3 regions of the Glutamicibacter sp. NPDC087831 genome follow, and region 2 is predicted to be linked to each of the others. Evidence: riboswitches for the same ligand, from Rfam matches in the RefSeq annotation. Region 2 holds a riboswitch; each other region holds the start of a gene.
What was found. Region 2 has a riboswitch for S-adenosylmethionine ahead of ACIOJF_RS16450 (hypothetical protein). Riboswitches for the same ligand answer to the same signal wherever they lie in the genome.

Region 1 (5,663 bases), on a different contig from region 2:
ATGGTGTCGGCGATCATCGTCAAGATGCCTCCGGCAGCGACCGCGGTGGCGAAGGCCAGCACTTCACCGGGCATGGATTCCAGCAGCAGCGCTCCGAGGAAGGCAGCGATGCCGCAGGAAATGGCTATCGATCCCCAGAGCAAAACGATCGAGGACCCCTTGCGCCCGGACGCTTTCATCTGTGCGGTACTCGCCAGTCCCTCGGGGACATTGGAGATGAATATGGCGATGAGCATCGCCGGATTAATGCTCGCGGTGGCGACCACGGAAAGTCCAAGGGCCACGGACTCGGGAATGCCGTCGATGAGTGCACCGACCGCGAGCGCGGTTCCCGATGACTCCTGCTCTCCTGCGCGCTGCGCCTGCCGCTTTGAGGTTCTCCAGGCCAGCAGCCGGTTCGCGCCGAAATACAAGGCAGCGCCCACGATCACGCCGCCCAGCGTCGCAACGAGGCCGCCGGTTTCATAGGCTTCGAGCACCAGCTCGAAGGCCAGTGCGCTGACCAGGACCCCGGCACCGAAGGCCATGATGGCGCTGACCCAGATCTTGGGGATCTTCAGCCACCAGGCCGCGCCGGATCCCAGCAACAGGGCCGAGCCGGCCACAGTGCCCCACAGCAAAGCCTGCATCGAAGCGAACATGGCACCCACTATAGCCAGCAATTCGCTGGCTTAGTAGGTGCCATATGAGTTCTGACTGGGACTAACCCTCGGTGGACATGTTGTTGAAGCGCGAGTAGTGGCCCTGGAAGGCCACGGTGATGGTCTTGGTCGGACCGGCACGGTGCTTTGCGATAATCACGTCAGCTTCGCCCGGACGGTTTTCCTTGTCGTAGACGTCATCACGGTGCAGCAAAATCACCATGTCGGCGTCCTGCTCAATCGAGCCCGATTCGCGCAGGTCCGAAACCATTGGCTTCTTGTCGGTACGCTGCTCGGAACCACGGTTCAGCTGCGACAGCGCAATCAACGGAACGTCGAGTTCCTTGGCGAGCAGCTTGAGGTTACGCGAGAACTCGGAAACTTCCTGCTGGCGCGATTCCACACGCTTGCCCGAGCTCATCAGCTGCAGGTAGTCCAGGATGATCATGCGCAGCTCATTGCGCTGCTTGAGGCGACGGCACTTGGCACGGATTTCCATCATGGACATGTTCGGCGAATCATCAATGAACAACGGGGCTTCGTTCAGCCGGCCCATGGTCGTGGCGATCTTGGTCCACTGTGCGTCTTCCACCGAGCCCTTGCGCAGATCCTGGAGCTGGATGGATGCTTCGGCCGAGAGCAGGCGCATCGCAATTTCATTGCGGCCCATTTCCAAGGAGAAGAACACGGTGGCCATATTGTGCTTGATGGCAGCAGAACGGGCGAAGTCCAGCGCGAAGGTTGACTTGCCCACCGCAGGACGGGCGGCGATGATGATCATCTGGCCGCCCTTCAGGCCCTGGGTCAGCTCGTCGAATTCATAGAATCCGGTGGGCACACCGGTAATGCCATCGCCCGCGTTGGCCGCGTTCTCGATTTCATCAACGGTGTCTTCGATGATGTCCGAAAGTCGCACGTAGTCTTCACTGCTGCGGTTCTCGGCCACCTTGTAGACCTCTGCCTGGGCTTCGTTGACGATTGCGTCAACTTCACCATCTGGCGAGTAGCCCATCTGGACAATACGCGTTCCAGCGTCAACCAATCGGCGCAGCACGGCGCGTTCGCGCACAATTTCTGCGTAGTACCCGGCGTTGGCTGCAGTTGGAACCTGCTGGATGAGATTGTGAAGGTAGGCGGCGCCACCAATGCGCGAGATTTCGCCGCGCTTGGTCAGCAAGTCGGCTACGGTGACCGCATCGGCTGGTTCGCCACGACCGTAGAGGTCGACAATCGCCTCGTAAATCGATTCGTGGGAGGGACGGTAGAAGTCGGTGCCGCGAATGGATTCAACGACGTCAGCAATGGCGTCCTTGGAGAGCATCATGCCACCGAGGACCGACATCTCGGCCTCGATATCCTGTGGCGGCTTGCGCCCTGCGTCGGAATCTCGTCCTTCGTAAACCGGCTCAGCACTCATTGCAGACACTTCCATCCCCTATTGACCCGCTGGGAAAAATTATCCTTGCCTCATGGCAACGCTTCATCGTGTCAGTCGATACGGACATTTGGATGTCAGGCGCCTGTGGATATTTCTCTCCCGAACCCAACACTAGGGCTGTTATTAACAGGCGTAAACCTCATTATCCACAGAATATGTGGATAACACTCCTCTACCTGTGGACTTCCCTGTTCACAGTCTGGGGAGAACTCTGTGGATTACCCCACTCTACGTATCATTAATATCTGTTGACTTGGTTGTTTGTATTCGCACACCTGTGGACAGAAACTTAATTCATTGAAGCTCACGCCAACCGACCCAAGGTTATCAACACCCTTAATCGCCCAGTTCCCGGGGTTTTTCAGCCTTTGTACACATTTGCCCACGTCTTGTCCACAGTTTTGTGGATAACCTTGTGGATACTGGTGAATTTACAAAACCCTAAGTCACCGTGGATTAAATTCGCCAGCAAGGCCGGATCTTCCAGTAGTCCACAATCGGCTAGGGTTTCTGCGTTCGGGGGCGGTGGATAACTTAATGTGTGCAACGACTCGGCGGGCGAACCTGGATCAGCGACTGGGCTGCCGGCGCACTCTCGCCACTTCGCGTCCGCGACGCGCGCCAGTGAAGACGCCATAAAGCGCCGGTTTCATTTGTGATGCGCAGCCTTTGCATGGCTCGGAAGCCCCATGCGAGGGTTGCCGGCAATTCTCTGCCGCTCTGGTCCAGCGTGCAGCGAGGATCCATGAGCTATCTGCGTGGTTCTGTTCGACGGCCCAGACGGGTGGCGGATATGGCGAGTTCAAGGTTTCTCGCGACAGATACTTTGATGACGAGGTTATCGCCAAATGCCTGGGGCAGCTGGCCCAAGAAGGCAGGCCATGAGATTGCCAGCCATCTTGCCACGTCTTCTGGGTGGCGTGAGAGAACGGGCATTGCCGGTGTCGAGGGCTGCGGGGAACGGCTCAACCCGCCTAACCGGAATTCAAAAAGCTCCGGCCAGATCGATGTTTTGATCTGGCCGGAGCTTTGGAAGATGCGAAGCGCTTATACGAGCTCAGGAATCGGCAGCGAATGGAACCGCGAATCATGGAAGATCTGTGGCGAGTGCTCGGAGGTGCGGTGCCCGTGGACTTCCATCAGGACTACCCAGTGATCCCCCGCTTCGACCTCGTTGTAGATCGAAGTCTCCAACCACAACGTTGAGTCGTTGACGAAGAGCGCGCCCTGATCCGAGGAATAGGTATCGATTCCGCGGAACCGGTCGCCATTTTTCGAGGCAATCTGAGCGCAGACACCATCATTGCGTTCGCTCAGCACCGAGACGCCAATGCGGCCAGCTTCGCGCAGCTTTGGCCAAGTGTTCGAGGACTTCTGCACGGCGAACATCACCAGTGCAGGTTCGAGGGAAACTCCCACGGTAAACGATGAAGCGACAAGTCCCGTCTTCACGCCATCCAGTTCTGCACAGAGGGCGGCTACCCCTGATGGATGCTGAGCGAAAACCTTGCGCAGGGTCAACGGGTCAAGTTCAAGATTCAATGACATGGCTCGATTCCTTTGGGTCTTGCCCACCGCGCAGTAGCCTGCAAGCATTGGCTTCTCGTTACTCGAAGCCGCTTGGGCTGAAGTTCCGCGCCGTGTGCGGTACTTGTTCCAGCACATTTTGCGTGGAACCGAATCCTCACCTGGAGCACCCCACTACCGTTGAGAGGGTTGCCGATCAGCAAGCCAGGGCTTATAGCTGATGCTCTTGATTCTGTTTAAAACGATATGGCTCATGACGAACAGCCGTCAAACATTTCACTTCGCAAATCGCAATATTCGACGCAATATTCGATCCAAGGCCCCACCAGAAGTCCTTGGGCAGCCTTTTATTCGCTATGCGCCGCGCTTCTTGAACCCCTCGGCCCCCATGATCGCAGCAGGCTTCCGCCGCCCTTGATTCGGCAGAACACTAACGCCTCCCCTGGGCTCGGGGCCCTGGCGCGAATCCCCTACCGCCCACCGTAATGAAACTTGGTTTCCCGGCATGACGCTGAGGTTCATGCCACTATTGGTCATGGAGTGCATTGAGTCACACTCCTGCTTATTGTTCTCCGTAACCATCGATGACGATTGAGGAATAGCCACACCATGGTAGAGATTCAGGCCAACCATTCAGAATTGACCCCACTGCGTTTCTTGGAACGCACAGTCGAGGCCTATCCGAAGAAGACCGCCGTCATCCATGGAACTCGCATCTTCTCCTATGAAGAATTCGAAGCACGGGTGCACCGCTTTGCCCAGGCGCTGAAGGCTCGCATTGAGCCGGGCGACCGCGTGGCCGTGCTGGCACCGAATACTCCCGAAATGCTCATGGCGCATTACGCCGTACCGCTGTCAGGCGCAGTCCTCGTTGCCCTGAACACCCGACTCTCGGCCCACGAGCTGCAATACATCATTGATCATTCTGCTGCCAAGCTGATGCTTGCCGACACAGAGCTGTTGGAGAACACGAAGACCCTGCGCCGCGAGAACCCAACGCTGGAGGCGCTCATCGAGATCACCGATGACCAGTACGCCGGAGAACGTCCGGACGTGCCCGTGGACGCCACCTTGGACGAGCTAATCGCACAAGCCTCGGATGAAAGACTTCCCTACGCCATCGCCGATGAGCGGGCTCCGATCACTCTCAATTACACGTCGGGCACCACCGGCAAGCCGAAGGGCGTGCTCTACTCGCACCGCGGCAGCTACCTGAACTCGTTGGGCGAAGCGCACCACCAGGGCTTCACGGCCAAGACCCGCTACTTGTGGACCCTGCCGATGTTCCACTGCAACGGCTGGTGCACTCCATGGGCCGTCACCGCAGCGGGAGGAACCCACCTGTGCCTGCGCGGCGTGCGCGAAGATTCCGTTTGGGATGCCATCGAGAATCTTGGAACCACCCACTTGTGCGGCGCTCCGACCGTCTGCTCCATCATCGCCGACTCCACCCGCGCCCACCAGCTCGATGCGCCACTGCGCATCACCACCGCAGGAGCTCCCCCGTCCCCGGCAATCATCTCCAAGCTGCAGAAGCTGGGCATCGAGGTAGTCCATGTATATGGCCTCACCGAGGTATACGGACCGTACACGGTGTGCGAGTACCAGGATGAGTGGGATGCCCTCGATGGCCCGGACCGGGCCGCGAAGCTCGCCCGCCAAGGCGTTGGCATGATTACCGCCGAGTCCGCACGCATTGTTGACGAGAACATGAACGATGTCCCGGCGGATGGACAGACCATGGGCGAAATCGTGCTGCGCGGCAATAACGTCATGATCGGCTACTACCGCGATGAAGCGGCCACTACCCAAGCTTTCCATGGCGGCTGGTTCCACACCGGCGATCTGGGTGTCATGCACCCGGATGGCTACATCCAGGTGCGCGACCGGGCCAAGGACATCATCATTTCCGGCGGCGAGAACATCTCCACCATCGAGGTGGAGCAGGCGCTGGCCTCGCACCCTGAGGTGCTGGACCTGGCCGTCATCGGCATAGCGGACGAGAAATGGGGCGAGCGTCCGGTGGCATATGTCATCCGCGCCAGCGGATCCTCCCT
Region 2 (5,663 bases):
CAGGATCGGCACGACCGCGCCGGAAGCGAAAAGGATGAACGAGGTGGCCGCCGCGCCGGTGGCCGACCCCAGTTCCTGGTGCTCCTTCTCGAGTTCTTCGCCGCGGCCTTCCGGGTTCAACGAGAAGTCGGGGTTGCAATCGCAGGTGAACAGGCCCATGCGTTCTGCGGCCCGGTGCGCTGCATCTTCATCGCTCATTCCGCGGGCCTTGTAGATCAGCACCAGCTCGTTGGCGTCCAGATCGAGGTTCGGGGCGGCGGTTAGCGTGACCTGGGTTGGTCGCGAGGCGGTCAGCAGCTCGCGCTGGGAACGCACCGAGACGTATTCGCCAGCTGCCATGGACAGTGCGCCGGCCAGCAAACCGGCAACACCGGAGAACAGCACGAAGGTCGCTGAAACACCGGTCGCACCGATACCCATGATCAACGCCAGGTTGGAAACCAGCCCGTCGTTGGCGCCGAAGACCGCAGCGCGGAAGTTGCCCGAAAGGCGCGCACGGCCTGCTGTAGCCAGCGCCCGGACGACCTCTTCGTGGACCTGTTCGTCGGCCGCCATCTGCGCGGTGGCGTCCTTGTCGTCGCGGTAGGGCGAACTGCTTTCGGAGCGCTGGGCCATGGCCAGCACGAAGACCGAACCGAAATGCAATGCCAGGAAACGCAGCATGGTGCGTCGCAGCGACGGGCGGACTTCCTTGAAATGCTCGCCGAGCAGGACGCGCCAGTGGGATTCGTGGCGGGCTTCCGCCTCTGCAAGGCCCAGCAGGATTTGCCGTTCTTGACCGGTTTTCTTTTCCGCGAGGGCCCTGTAGATGGAGCCTTCGGCGACTTCATCAGCGAGATACTTGCGCCATCGCTGGATCTGCGCTTTGGTAGGTTCGGTTTCTGGGTGCTGTGGCATCGCGACGATGACTCTCCTGGAACATGGATTTTCCAATGAAACCCGTGGATCGGATCAACCACCCAGTTTAGTCAGGGCTCCTGCACTTGGGAATTTGGCAAGGCTAAAAGCAATTCTCTTGCCCGCGGGATTTCCGGCTACCGGCAGCACCAGCTGCAATTCAGAAGTGGCCGGATCATAGGTCGGCCTGCGGGCGCAACGGGCAATGAGCCGTTCAAGCCTGAGCGGATCTGCAACGTAGCGGGTGCGCCAGCGCCCCTCGGCCTTGAACTGCACTTGGCCGGTCTGGCGGTCGATGACGGGCAGAATCGGATATGCCATGGAGGTCAACTCTCTTGCGAGCTCTTGCCCGTGCACCTGTTGGTGCGCGGACCGCTTCCTCATCCGAACCACCCATGAACTTGGGGTTGGTGCGCGGCCAGTCGGAGCTTGGCGCCGCGTCTCGTGAAGCAACATTTCCGATGGTACCGCCGGCGGCAGGGCGCGGTGAAGTCCGAATGCGTAATATGACTGCGGCTCAGCTGCCCGGGGCAAAGGCATTGGCCAGTTGCTGCAGCTTCTCGCGTTGTTCGGCCCATTGCCCCGCGGTGTAGTCGGGCAGCAGATCCAGTTGCGCGGTCCAGCCAGCGCGGCCATCGAGCTGCTCGCGGATAATATCCAGATGCCCTGCATGCCGGGAGGTTTCGGCGAGCGCATGGATGAGCAGGTGATCCAAGGTGGTTTTGCCAGCTGGCCCCCACCACGGTACCTCTACGGGACAGTCCAGGGGCAGATCGCTGATGGCTTCATCGGCGAAGGCGATGGCTTTCCGATACAGGCCGATCAGCTGTTGCGCATCCATATCTGCTGGCGGGAGGAAATCCGCGTCGGGATCATGCGGCGCAATGAATTCGCGAACGTAGCGGTCATCGGCCCTGCGCTTGAGGCAGGTGCCGAAATATTCGTATTCATTGATCGCCAAATGGTGCAGTACTCCCAGGATATGGGTGCCTGTAGGGGTGAGCGGAGTGCGTGCCAGGTGTTCGGCGAGGCCTTCTGCCTTGTAGATCGCATTCTCGCGCGCGTCGTTCAGGTACCCGCAGAGCTTGTCCTTGGTGCTGTCCATGGGCAGAGTCTAGTGAGCGCTGCAGTCTCGCGGTAGAGGGCGCGGTGTGTTTACCATTGGTAAACTTGCCCCGCAGGCCTTGAAGCCAAAGTGGTTGCGGTTGTTGCTGCAGAAAACGTCGAGGAGCCAAACGATGAAAACCTTGCCAGTTGAACCAACCGGTGCCGCGATCAATATCGGTGCGAGGCTGCGCGGGGTGCGCCAGACCCAGCGTATGACCATTGACCAGGTCGCCGAGCTATCCGGACTGACCAAGGGTTTCCTCTCGCGTGTGGAGCGCGACCTGACCAGCCCTTCGGTTTCCACTCTTTTGCGGTTGTGCGAAGTGCTGGGCATGGAGGTCGGTACCCTCTTCGAGGTTCCTGAAACGAAACTGGTCCGACTGGAGCAGGCACCCCGTGTTTCCCTGGGCGGTGACGGCATCACGGAGCAGCTGGTCACGCCGCGCAGCGAGAAGCGGGTGCAGATGATTCGCGCCGAGATTGCGCCCAAGGGCACCGGTGAAGCGGAGCTGTATTCGGTGGATTGCGAGCTGGAAGTGCTGCACGTGATCGCTGGAAAATTCATCCTGGTATTGCCTGATCAGCGCGTAGAACTCGAAGCAGGCGATACGATCACCTTCCCCGGGCGTGAACCGCATAGCTGGGAAAACGATTCTGATGAGGTTGCCGTGGTTACCTGGACGCTGATCCTCTCATGACGCCAATCCCTTGCGCTTGCTGCCATGGCACGGCATGCGCAGTGCGGCTGCGCGTTCGTCTGCGGGGAGATGAACCGCGTATTCTAGGAACGATGCGTTGTTCCGGGCGCTCGGGACAATCAGTGATGGGAGAGGCGTGAGGACAGGCGAACCAACCGCTGCGCAAGATCAACTGCGCAGTATCAGCTGGTGGGCTTCGATACTTTTCGGCGTTCTTATTGGCACCACCTTGACCTGGATCCGCACCCAACGCAATTTCTTCTTCATTGGCGCCGCGATTCTGGCCGTCGTCATTGTCACCATTGGCGTGCGGACGATTCGCCGACGGGCACGCTTCCCGGTGATGGCGCAGGCGCGCACCTCGTGGGCGTATGTGCTGTGGACAGGTGTCCTGCTGGTCCTGGCCGGACCGATCCAGCTGGTGTACGTAGCTGATGACCTTTCCGAACTGACTATCAAATCGCTGGTCATGTCCGCAGGCTTCTGCCTGGGCATTCACGAGGTCGACCGCGCGCTGGTGAAAACCAGCAAGAAGCGCTCCGGCGAGGCCTAGCCTCCCGATTTGGGCAAAATAGCCTGAAATGTAGTCAAAACATCCAATACCCTTAAGCGCGTTTTTGCATAGTGTGATCCTGACCAACTTTCCAGAAGGGGTTGCCATGTCAGGAAAAACCGCGAAGAACCACACCGCAGAACCAGGCCTCAAGCAGGTCCTCGGCCGCTGGGACGCCTTGGCCATAGGCGTGGGCGCGATGATCGGCTTTGGCTGGGTCGTGCTCACCGGCGACTGGATCACCACCGCCGGCCCGTTCGGAGCCACGCTGGCCATGCTGGTTGGCGGTGGCATCATGGCAGTAGTCGGCCTGACCTATGCCGAACTCGTTGCGGCCATGCCGAAAGCAGGCGGTGAGCACAACTACTTGCTGCGCGCCATGGGCGCCCGCTGGTCTTTTGCCGGTTCGTGGGCCATCGTCGGCGGCTACATCACGATCGTGGCCTTTGAAGCAGTGGCACTGCCCAAATCCGTGCTCTATCTCTTCCCGGAGCTTTCGCAGATCAGATTATGGGAGATCGCTGGCTCAGAGGTCTACCTGACTTGGGCGCTGGTCGGTGTCGCCGGTGCGATAGCGATCACCTGGATTAACATCCGGGGCATCAAGACCGCCGGTGTAGTGCAGACCTTCGTGGTGCTCTTCCTCTTCGTCATCGGCGCAATGCTGCTTGCTGGCGCATTCACCGGAGGCGAGAGCAGGAATATGGAACCATTCTTCGAAAACGGGGTGGCCGGCTTCTTCGGCGTGATGATCGTGGTGCCGTTCATGTTCGTCGGCTTCGACGTGATCCCGCAGTCCGCCGAGGAATGCGACATCGCCCCGCGAAAAATTGGCAAGTATGTGGTGATTTCGGTGCTGATCGCCACCGCCTGGTATGTGGGGATCATCCTGGCCACCGCCTCGGGAATGGGCGCTTCGGCACTCGCAGGATCCGAACTTGCCACTGCCGACGCGATGGGGGCACTGTTCAATTCCGAAATCATGTCAAAGGTACTGATCGCCGGCGGCATTGCCGGCATCCTCACCTCGTGGAATTCGTTGCTGATGGGTGCTTCGCGGCTGATGTACGCGATGGCCAGTTCCGGGATGCTGCCACGCTGGTTTGCCTACCTGCATCCGAAGTACCGCACACCGAGCCATGCACTGCTGTTCATTGGCGGTCTCTCCGTTCTGGCTCCATTCTTCGGCACCGCCATGCTCGGATGGTTGGTGGATTCCGGTTCGCCGTCGATCGTGATCGCCTACCTGCTGGTGGGCGTGGCGTTCTTGATTCTGCGCCAGCGCGAACCGCAGATGCAACGCCCGCTGCGCGTGGGCGGTGCGGGAAACGGCGGCAAGGTCATCGGCGTACTGTCGGTGGTCTTCTGCGCCGGCCTGATTTCGCTGTATCTTCCGGGAATGCCGGCGGCCATCGGGTGGCAGCCGTGGCTGCTCTTCGCCGCTTGGTGGATCCTGGGCATGGCCTTCTTGCTGCGGGTGCCACGCGGGATTGCGCCGGGCGAATTCGCGGAAGAGGAATTGCTGCAGAAGCTGAGCATCCGCCAGCAAGCCAAGCTCGGTGCCACCGGCCCGGACGCCGCAGCAACGCGACGCGCCAGTGCGCCGCACGATAGCCGGACTCGGCTCAAGGGCTGACGGCTGCACCTGGGGCACGCCGCGGGATCTGGCTATTGCAGAGACTGCGGCGTGCCTATTTCTGTGCCCGGCGAAGGGCCAGCCAGAGCGAGGCGGCGGCATCCGGATCATCGAGATTGGCGCCAAGCAATTCCTGGGCCACGGTGATGCGGTGGCGCAAGGAATTTCGGTGGATGCCCAATTCGCGGGAGGCTTCTTCCCAATGGCCGCGATGGCGCAGGTAGGAGGTGACCGCGGAGAGCAGATCGGCGCGCGCGTACGCTGCGAGGGCCTTGACCCAGGTCTCTGCGCTGGCATCGAAGCCCGGGGCGCCGCAGGCCATGGTCCCGAACGGGACAGCGTCCAGCGCTTGGCGCAGGGCAGGCAAATTGGCAGGGATCTCGGTCAAGTTCAATGGTTGGGAGAGCACGGCGTGGACTTCGGGTGCGGGGGAATCGAATCGCCCGCACGCCATCGGGCCCGTTGCGGTTGCAGCCTGCGGTGCCACTGCCTCGCCATTGCCGGAACTGTCTGCGGGTTCGGGAAGTATCAAATAATGTTCGGCGCCGTCCTCGTAGTGAAGCTGGCACTCGCGTACCGCTGCGGCGACATCGGGCAATGCGGCGGGGCGCGCCAGCGAGGGCAGCGCATGAAGTGCGGTTGCTGCATCGGTATCGGCACCTGCCCGGTACAGCAGGATTCGCACACGAACAGGTATTCTGCCCAATCCGGCTTCTTCCCCGACCAGGCGTGCCGCCTCGGGCTGGCCATGCAGCAACAATTTTGCGGTGGC
Region 3 (5,663 bases), on a different contig from region 2:
CGATCAATTGCCCCGGGCCGACGACCACGGGCCCAGCATCGGCAAAGAATGCTGGACCCGCAAGACCATGGAATCTACTTTGATGCACCAATCGCCCACACGCGCGGAAGCTCGGTGCCATTGACCGCCAGGTCGCCAATCAACCGCGCCTTGAACACCCAGGGGTTGTGGTTGCCGGCGGTACGGGCATTGCGCCAGTGCCGGTCCAGGTTCTTGGTAACGCTCGTGGCGCTGGCGGCCAGCGCATCGAAAGCGTGGGTGATTGCGTTGAGGACCAATGGCGTGAGCACCACCTGCGCCTGGGCGCTGGCCAGCTCTGCCGCATCGTTGGCTGCTTCGTCCTCTTCCCCGGTCACCTCGCCGGTGTGCAGCGCCTGCGCAGTTTCATAGGCTCCCTGCAATGCCGTCGACACTCGTTCCACCGTTGCCGCGGCAGCGAAGGCCGCCGCGGAGACCTCGCCGATCACCTGCAGCAGCTGCGGGTCTTCGGCCGCCAGATTGGCCGCGGCATGGCTGAAGGTCCGCTTGCGCGCCTTCAGCTCGGCGGCGAAGTCGCGCTCGGCTGCTTTGGCGGAGCCGGCCAGAACAGCGAGCAGCACCTGCTGGTAGAAAGCTGTCTGGTACTTGAAACGCGTATCGAAGTCGATGAGGTCTTCTTCGGCGACAATCGCATCGGTGAAGGTGGAGGTGCCGGTACCCGTGGTGCGCTGGCCGAAGCCATCCCAGTCATCGGCCAGCTCGACGCCGGGCTGGTGGCGGTTGACTGCGGCGATCACGCGCTTTCCGGTGTCGGTGCGCTCTGCGTAGGTATCGAGCCAGTCGGCGAAGATCGAGCCGGTGGAGTAGTACTTGGTGCCGTTGAGCTTGAATCTTCCCTCGCCGTCCGGGGTGACCTTGGTGATCACGTCCCCGACCTTGACGGTGCCGACCTCGGTCCAGGAGTTGCCCACCAGTTCTCCCGCCACGAAGCGGGCCAGCCACTTGTCGCGCCCCTGACCGGGGGCCGCAACCAGACGGTCCTCGACGAAGGCGAAGTGAGCGCGCAGCGCTTGGGCAATATTGGAATCCGCCGCCGCGAGATCCACGAAGAGCTCGAAGAGTTCGGGCAGCGTAGCACCGGCACCCCCGTGCGATTCCGGGACCCGAACCGCGCCAAAGCCGGCAGCGGCCAGGTCCGCGACCTGCTGGTAGGGCAATTCGCCGGTGCGGTCGCGTTCAGCTGCACCCTGCGCAATGCGCGCGAAGAGCGGTGCGAAGCGGTTTTTGAGGCCTGCGAGTCGATTGCCAGTTGCAAGTACAGTCATCGTTCAGTCCAATCCGGGAGAAGTTTTCTTAGGTGTACAGCGAGAGCGGCTGGGACTCTCCGCGCAGGAAGTAGGCGCCGACCTCGATCTTCTTGTAGTCCACTGGGTCGTGCAGCGAATGGGTGCGCACATTGCGCCAGTACAGGTCCAGGCCCACCGAGTTCGCAGTCGAAGATGAACCGGTCACCTCGAAGATCCGGTTCGCCACATCCACTCCCACCTCAGTGGAGACCACCTTGGCTTCAGCAATTTCCACGGCCAACGCCGCTCGTTCGGGCTGGGTGACTTCCCCGGCCTTCGAGAGCAGGGCATCGAATTTCCGGCCCAGCTTCTCGGTCAGCGCCGCCACTGCTGCAGTGCGGGCTTTGAGCTCTCCGACGGTGCGCTGGAAGATCGGGTCCTGCGAGTAGGTCTCTGCCTGCGAGAACAGCCAGGCGTTCTTGCGGCCCAGCAAGATCTGCTTGCCGCGCTCCAGTGCTCCCTGGGCGATGCCCAGGTAGAAGTTGGCGAAGGCCAGCTGGATACCGGGGGTAAGCAGGGTGGAGACCGGTTCATCGGTGACGAATCCCAGCAAGTCCCCTGCTTCGAGCCGCACGTTGTGGAACTTCAAGGAATTCGACGCGCTCAGCCGCTGTCCCAGGTAGTCCCAGTCGTCAACGATTTCCAAGCCATCGATATCGCGTGACAGAACCAACGCGAGAATCTGCCCGTCGTATTCTCCGCCCTGGACCAGCGCGTTGATGACGATGACCTCGCCAACACCGGAACCCGTGGAGAATCGCTTGGCTCCATTCAGTCGGTAGCCGTCCCCTTCGGCGCTCAGCGTCAAATCCGGATCAACTGGATTCACCGAATCGCCCCAGAGCCAGCCACCTTCCACGGTGCGCTGCCACCATGCCCCTTGCGCTTCTGCTGGGGCGTAGAACGCAATGCCGGACTGGTTGATGTAGTGGTAAGCCAGCAACTGCGAGATGGAGCCATCGGCTGCGGCCAGTATGCGGACCGCTTCGAAAGCCGTTTCCCAATGGGCTCCGGCTCCGCCGAATTCTGCAGGCACCAAGAGATTGAGCAACCCGGCTTCGCGCAGCAGCTGCACTTCGGCGAAAGGCTGGGCGTTCTTTCGGTCGCGTTCGAGCGCGTCAGCCGCCAGCTTGTCAGCTACTTGCTGGGCGACGTCGCGCCAATGAGCCAGTTCAGCTTCATCAGCAGTGCCGGTGTAGGGCACGCGCGGCAATTGGGTATCCAGTACAGTCATCTTCGTTCTCCTCTTGGGCTATGGATTCCGAAGGATGCAGAAAATCTGCGGATCCATCGAACCTGGCGTTAGCACTACCTGCGGAGTGCAGGCTTGCTGCGGCGTCTCGGAGCCAGGTCTCTCAGCCGCTCTGGATGGGTTGTTCTCCATCAGTGAAGCACCGACGGCCTCCGCTTGGCAGGGAAGATGTCATAGGACGGAACATCGTCATGAATCGACATTTTCGAGGCCTTCACAGGGGCCTCAGTGGCCGTCATATTTCCTCATGTGTCACCGGGCGCCTAGTACAGCTTCAGGTGTTTGGCTCGCTTGGGATTCCGCTGCCGAGGCCTTTCCCGCATAAGCCCCGCGATAGGCGGCTGCCGGGTGATCGTCAGCCACTCGCGTCGTGCCGGGACCCGCCAGATATTCGCGCAGGGTGTTGCCTTCGTATCCTGCCCAAGTTCTTCCGCGCTTCCGCAACTCGGGAACCACCAGATCGGTGAACTGCTCGAAGGAACCTGGGGTGATGGCATAGGCCAAGTTGATCCCGTCCAATCCTGATTCATCCACCCAACGCTCGATTTCGTCCGCCACGGTTTCCGGCGAACCGACGAGCACCGGTCCGATGCCGCCAACTCCGAGGTAGTCGGCGATGGCATTCGGGGTCCACTTCTGCTGCGGATTCGCTGTAGTGAAAATCGATACCGCCGATCGCGCCGCGTTGGTTTCCAGATATTGCAGCTCCTCATCCGGCGCGTACTGGCTCAGGTCCAAGCCCGACCACCCGCCATAGAATGCCATGGCACCTTCGCGCGAGGCATAGGACTGGTATTCGCGGTAGAGCTTCTGCGCCTGCGCGTCTGAATCAGCCACCACAGTGGTCATCAGCGCATAGATTTTGGCGGCGTCCCGGGGCCGACCCACCAGTTCGAACTCATCGCGGATCGCATCGGTCTGGCGGCGGGTGACCGCGGTATTGATCGAATTCAGGAAGATGCCCTCGGCATGCTGCGCGCCAAAGCGCCGGCCGCGCGAAGAAGCGCCCGCTTGGAAGATCGCCGGGGTGCGCTGGATGGAAGGCTCGGAAAGATGGATGCCCGGCACGTTGAAGTACTGGCCGTGATGGTTAATCGGATGCACCTTGGAAGGGTCGGTGTAGACGCCACGTTCGCGGTCCTTGAGAACCGCGTCTTCCTCCCATGATCCCTCCCAGAGCTTGTAGACCACGTCCATGAATTCATCGGCAATGTCGTAGCGGGCGTCGTGATCCAGCTGCCTGGCCATGCCCAGATTGCGGGCCGCCGACTCCAAGTAGCTAGTCACCACGTTCCAACCGATGCGCCCGCGGGTGAGGTGGTCCAGCGAGGAGAACTTCCGGGCCAGCGCGTAGGGTCGCTCATAGGTCAGCGCGCTGGTCACCGCGAAACCGAGATTCTTCGTGGCCGCGGCCATGGCGGAAACCTGCATGAAGGGATCGTTCAGTGGCACCTGGTCGGCATCGAGCAAGGCTGGACCGCTGGAATTCTGGTACACGTCATAGATGCCAAGTACATCGGCGAGGAACAGGGCATCAAAGCCACCGCGCTCCAGGGTCTTGGCCAGATCCACCCAGTATTCAAGGGTGTTGTATTCGTCGGCTCGATTCTGCGGGTGCCGCCACAGCCCAGGGCTCTGGTGGCTGACGCAGGTCATGTCAAAGGCGTTAAGGTGGATGCGCTTGCCCATTATTTTCTGTTTCCCTTCGCGGTGTTCGTCAGTGCCTGATGCTTGGTCGTGCGCAATAGCGCGAAGATGCCGGTGGCCGGCCGACTCTTGGCCCTCCCGAGCACCACGGCGGCGAGCAGGATGGACAGGAGAACCAGCCCTCGGGCCAGGTCTTGCCAGAAGAAGGACAGGCCAATCAGGTTCAGCCCGTTATCCAGCAGGCCAAAAATCACCACGCCGATCAGCGTTCCGCCCACGGACACTCGCCCGTAGCGGCTGATGGTTGCCCCGATGAAGACCGCGCCAATGGCATCCATCAGATAGGCCTGTCCGCTGCCCGGGACATATCCGTTGGAGCGTGCTGCCAGCACCACTCCGGCGAATCCGGCGATCACCGCGCACAACAGGTAGGCGCTGGCGATCAGCGCATTGGTCCGCAGGCCAGATATTCTTGCGGCGCTCGGCTGTTCGCCGGCCATGGTCAGCTTCCGCCCGTAGCGGGTGATGCCAAGCAGCAGGGCCACCACCAGGGAGATGGAGACCGCGTTGACGATGGCGGCGTCAATGCCCAGGAAGTATCCGCGCCCGATCACGGCAAAACCGTCCGGCACCAGGGGCGCCGACAGGTAGATCGGTGCGCCGCCGCCGGTGAGCAGCTGCTGCACGCTGGTGCCGGCAAACCACACGCTCAGCGTAGCCAGGAAAGCCGGGATTCGCAGGATCACGATCAGCAGCGCATTCACCGCTCCCACCGCCAAGGCGCAAAGCAGCCCGCCGACCACGGCCACCCACGCACGGTAGCCGTCATGGATCAGCCAAGCGCTGGCCAAGGCTCCCAGATCCAGGGCCACGCCAATCGACAGGTCGATGCCTCCGGCGCGCACCACCAGGGTCAACCCGATGGCGGCCAAGGCGAGCAAAGCCACCTGCCCCAGGATTCCGAAGAGGTTTCCCACGGTGAAAAACACCGGGCTGAGCACCGAGAACACGATGAGGATCAGGGCCAACGTACCCGGAGCCACCAGCCTCGATGCTTGAAGCGTGCCGCGTTTCTTTCCGCTGTAGGCTGCGACCGGTCCGGGGCTCGGCTCCACGGGTGCGGCCAGGGTTTCAATGGTGCTCATCGGTTCTTCCTTCCGCGCAGGGTCACGCTGGCCAAGACCAGCAGGATCAGCAGGCCCTTGGCAGCACCCACCCACTGGCTGGCCACGCCCAGCAGCGTCAATCCGTTATCCAGGGCGGCCACAAATACCGCGGCCAGAACGGTGCCGACCACACTGACCAGCCGCCTGCGCGAAAAGATCATGGACATGTAGGCCACCAGGATGATGTCCAGGAGAATTTGGGTTCCGATGCCTGGAACGGCGGCCGAAAGCCTTGCCACCAGCAGCGTTCCGGCCAGGCCAGCCAACGCCGAG

Region 1: it holds a riboswitch for S-adenosylmethionine, as region 2 does, so the genes downstream of both, ACIOJF_RS07110 (flavin reductase family protein) here and ACIOJF_RS16450 (hypothetical protein) in region 2, are expected to answer to the same signal.
Region 3: it holds a riboswitch for S-adenosylmethionine, as region 2 does, so the genes downstream of both, ACIOJF_RS07850 (acyl-CoA dehydrogenase family protein) here and ACIOJF_RS16450 (hypothetical protein) in region 2, are expected to answer to the same signal.

What each region holds. Positions count from the first base shown of each region.
Region 1 is NZ_JBIUVH010000002.1:131,887-137,549, reverse strand. Features, by position in the region: gene ACIOJF_RS07120 (ZIP family metal transporter) at 1-641, opposite strand, end outside; gene dnaB (replicative DNA helicase) at 703-2,058, opposite strand; gene ACIOJF_RS07110 (flavin reductase family protein) at 3,127-3,627, opposite strand; SAM riboswitch class IV at 3,722-3,838, opposite strand; gene ACIOJF_RS07105 (long-chain-fatty-acid--CoA ligase) at 4,216-5,663, shown strand, end outside.
Region 2 is NZ_JBIUVH010000006.1:44,846-50,508, forward strand. Features, by position in the region: gene ACIOJF_RS16445 (VIT1/CCC1 transporter family protein) at 1-897, opposite strand, end outside; gene ACIOJF_RS16450 (hypothetical protein) at 952-1,218, opposite strand; SAM riboswitch class IV at 1,234-1,347, opposite strand; gene ACIOJF_RS16455 (DinB family protein) at 1,415-2,002, opposite strand; gene ACIOJF_RS16460 (helix-turn-helix domain-containing protein) at 2,136-2,702, shown strand; gene ACIOJF_RS16465 (hypothetical protein) at 2,839-3,255, shown strand; gene ACIOJF_RS16470 (APC family permease) at 3,362-4,891, shown strand; gene ACIOJF_RS16475 (PucR family transcriptional regulator) at 4,947-5,663, opposite strand, start outside.
Region 3 is NZ_JBIUVH010000002.1:299,226-304,888, reverse strand. Features, by position in the region: gene ACIOJF_RS07855 (acyl-CoA dehydrogenase family protein) at 75-1,304, opposite strand; gene ACIOJF_RS07850 (acyl-CoA dehydrogenase family protein) at 1,333-2,559, opposite strand; SAM riboswitch class I at 2,610-2,700, opposite strand; gene ACIOJF_RS07845 (LLM class flavin-dependent oxidoreductase) at 2,830-4,266, opposite strand; gene ACIOJF_RS07840 (ABC transporter permease) at 4,266-5,369, opposite strand; gene ACIOJF_RS07835 (ABC transporter permease) at 5,366-5,663, opposite strand, start outside.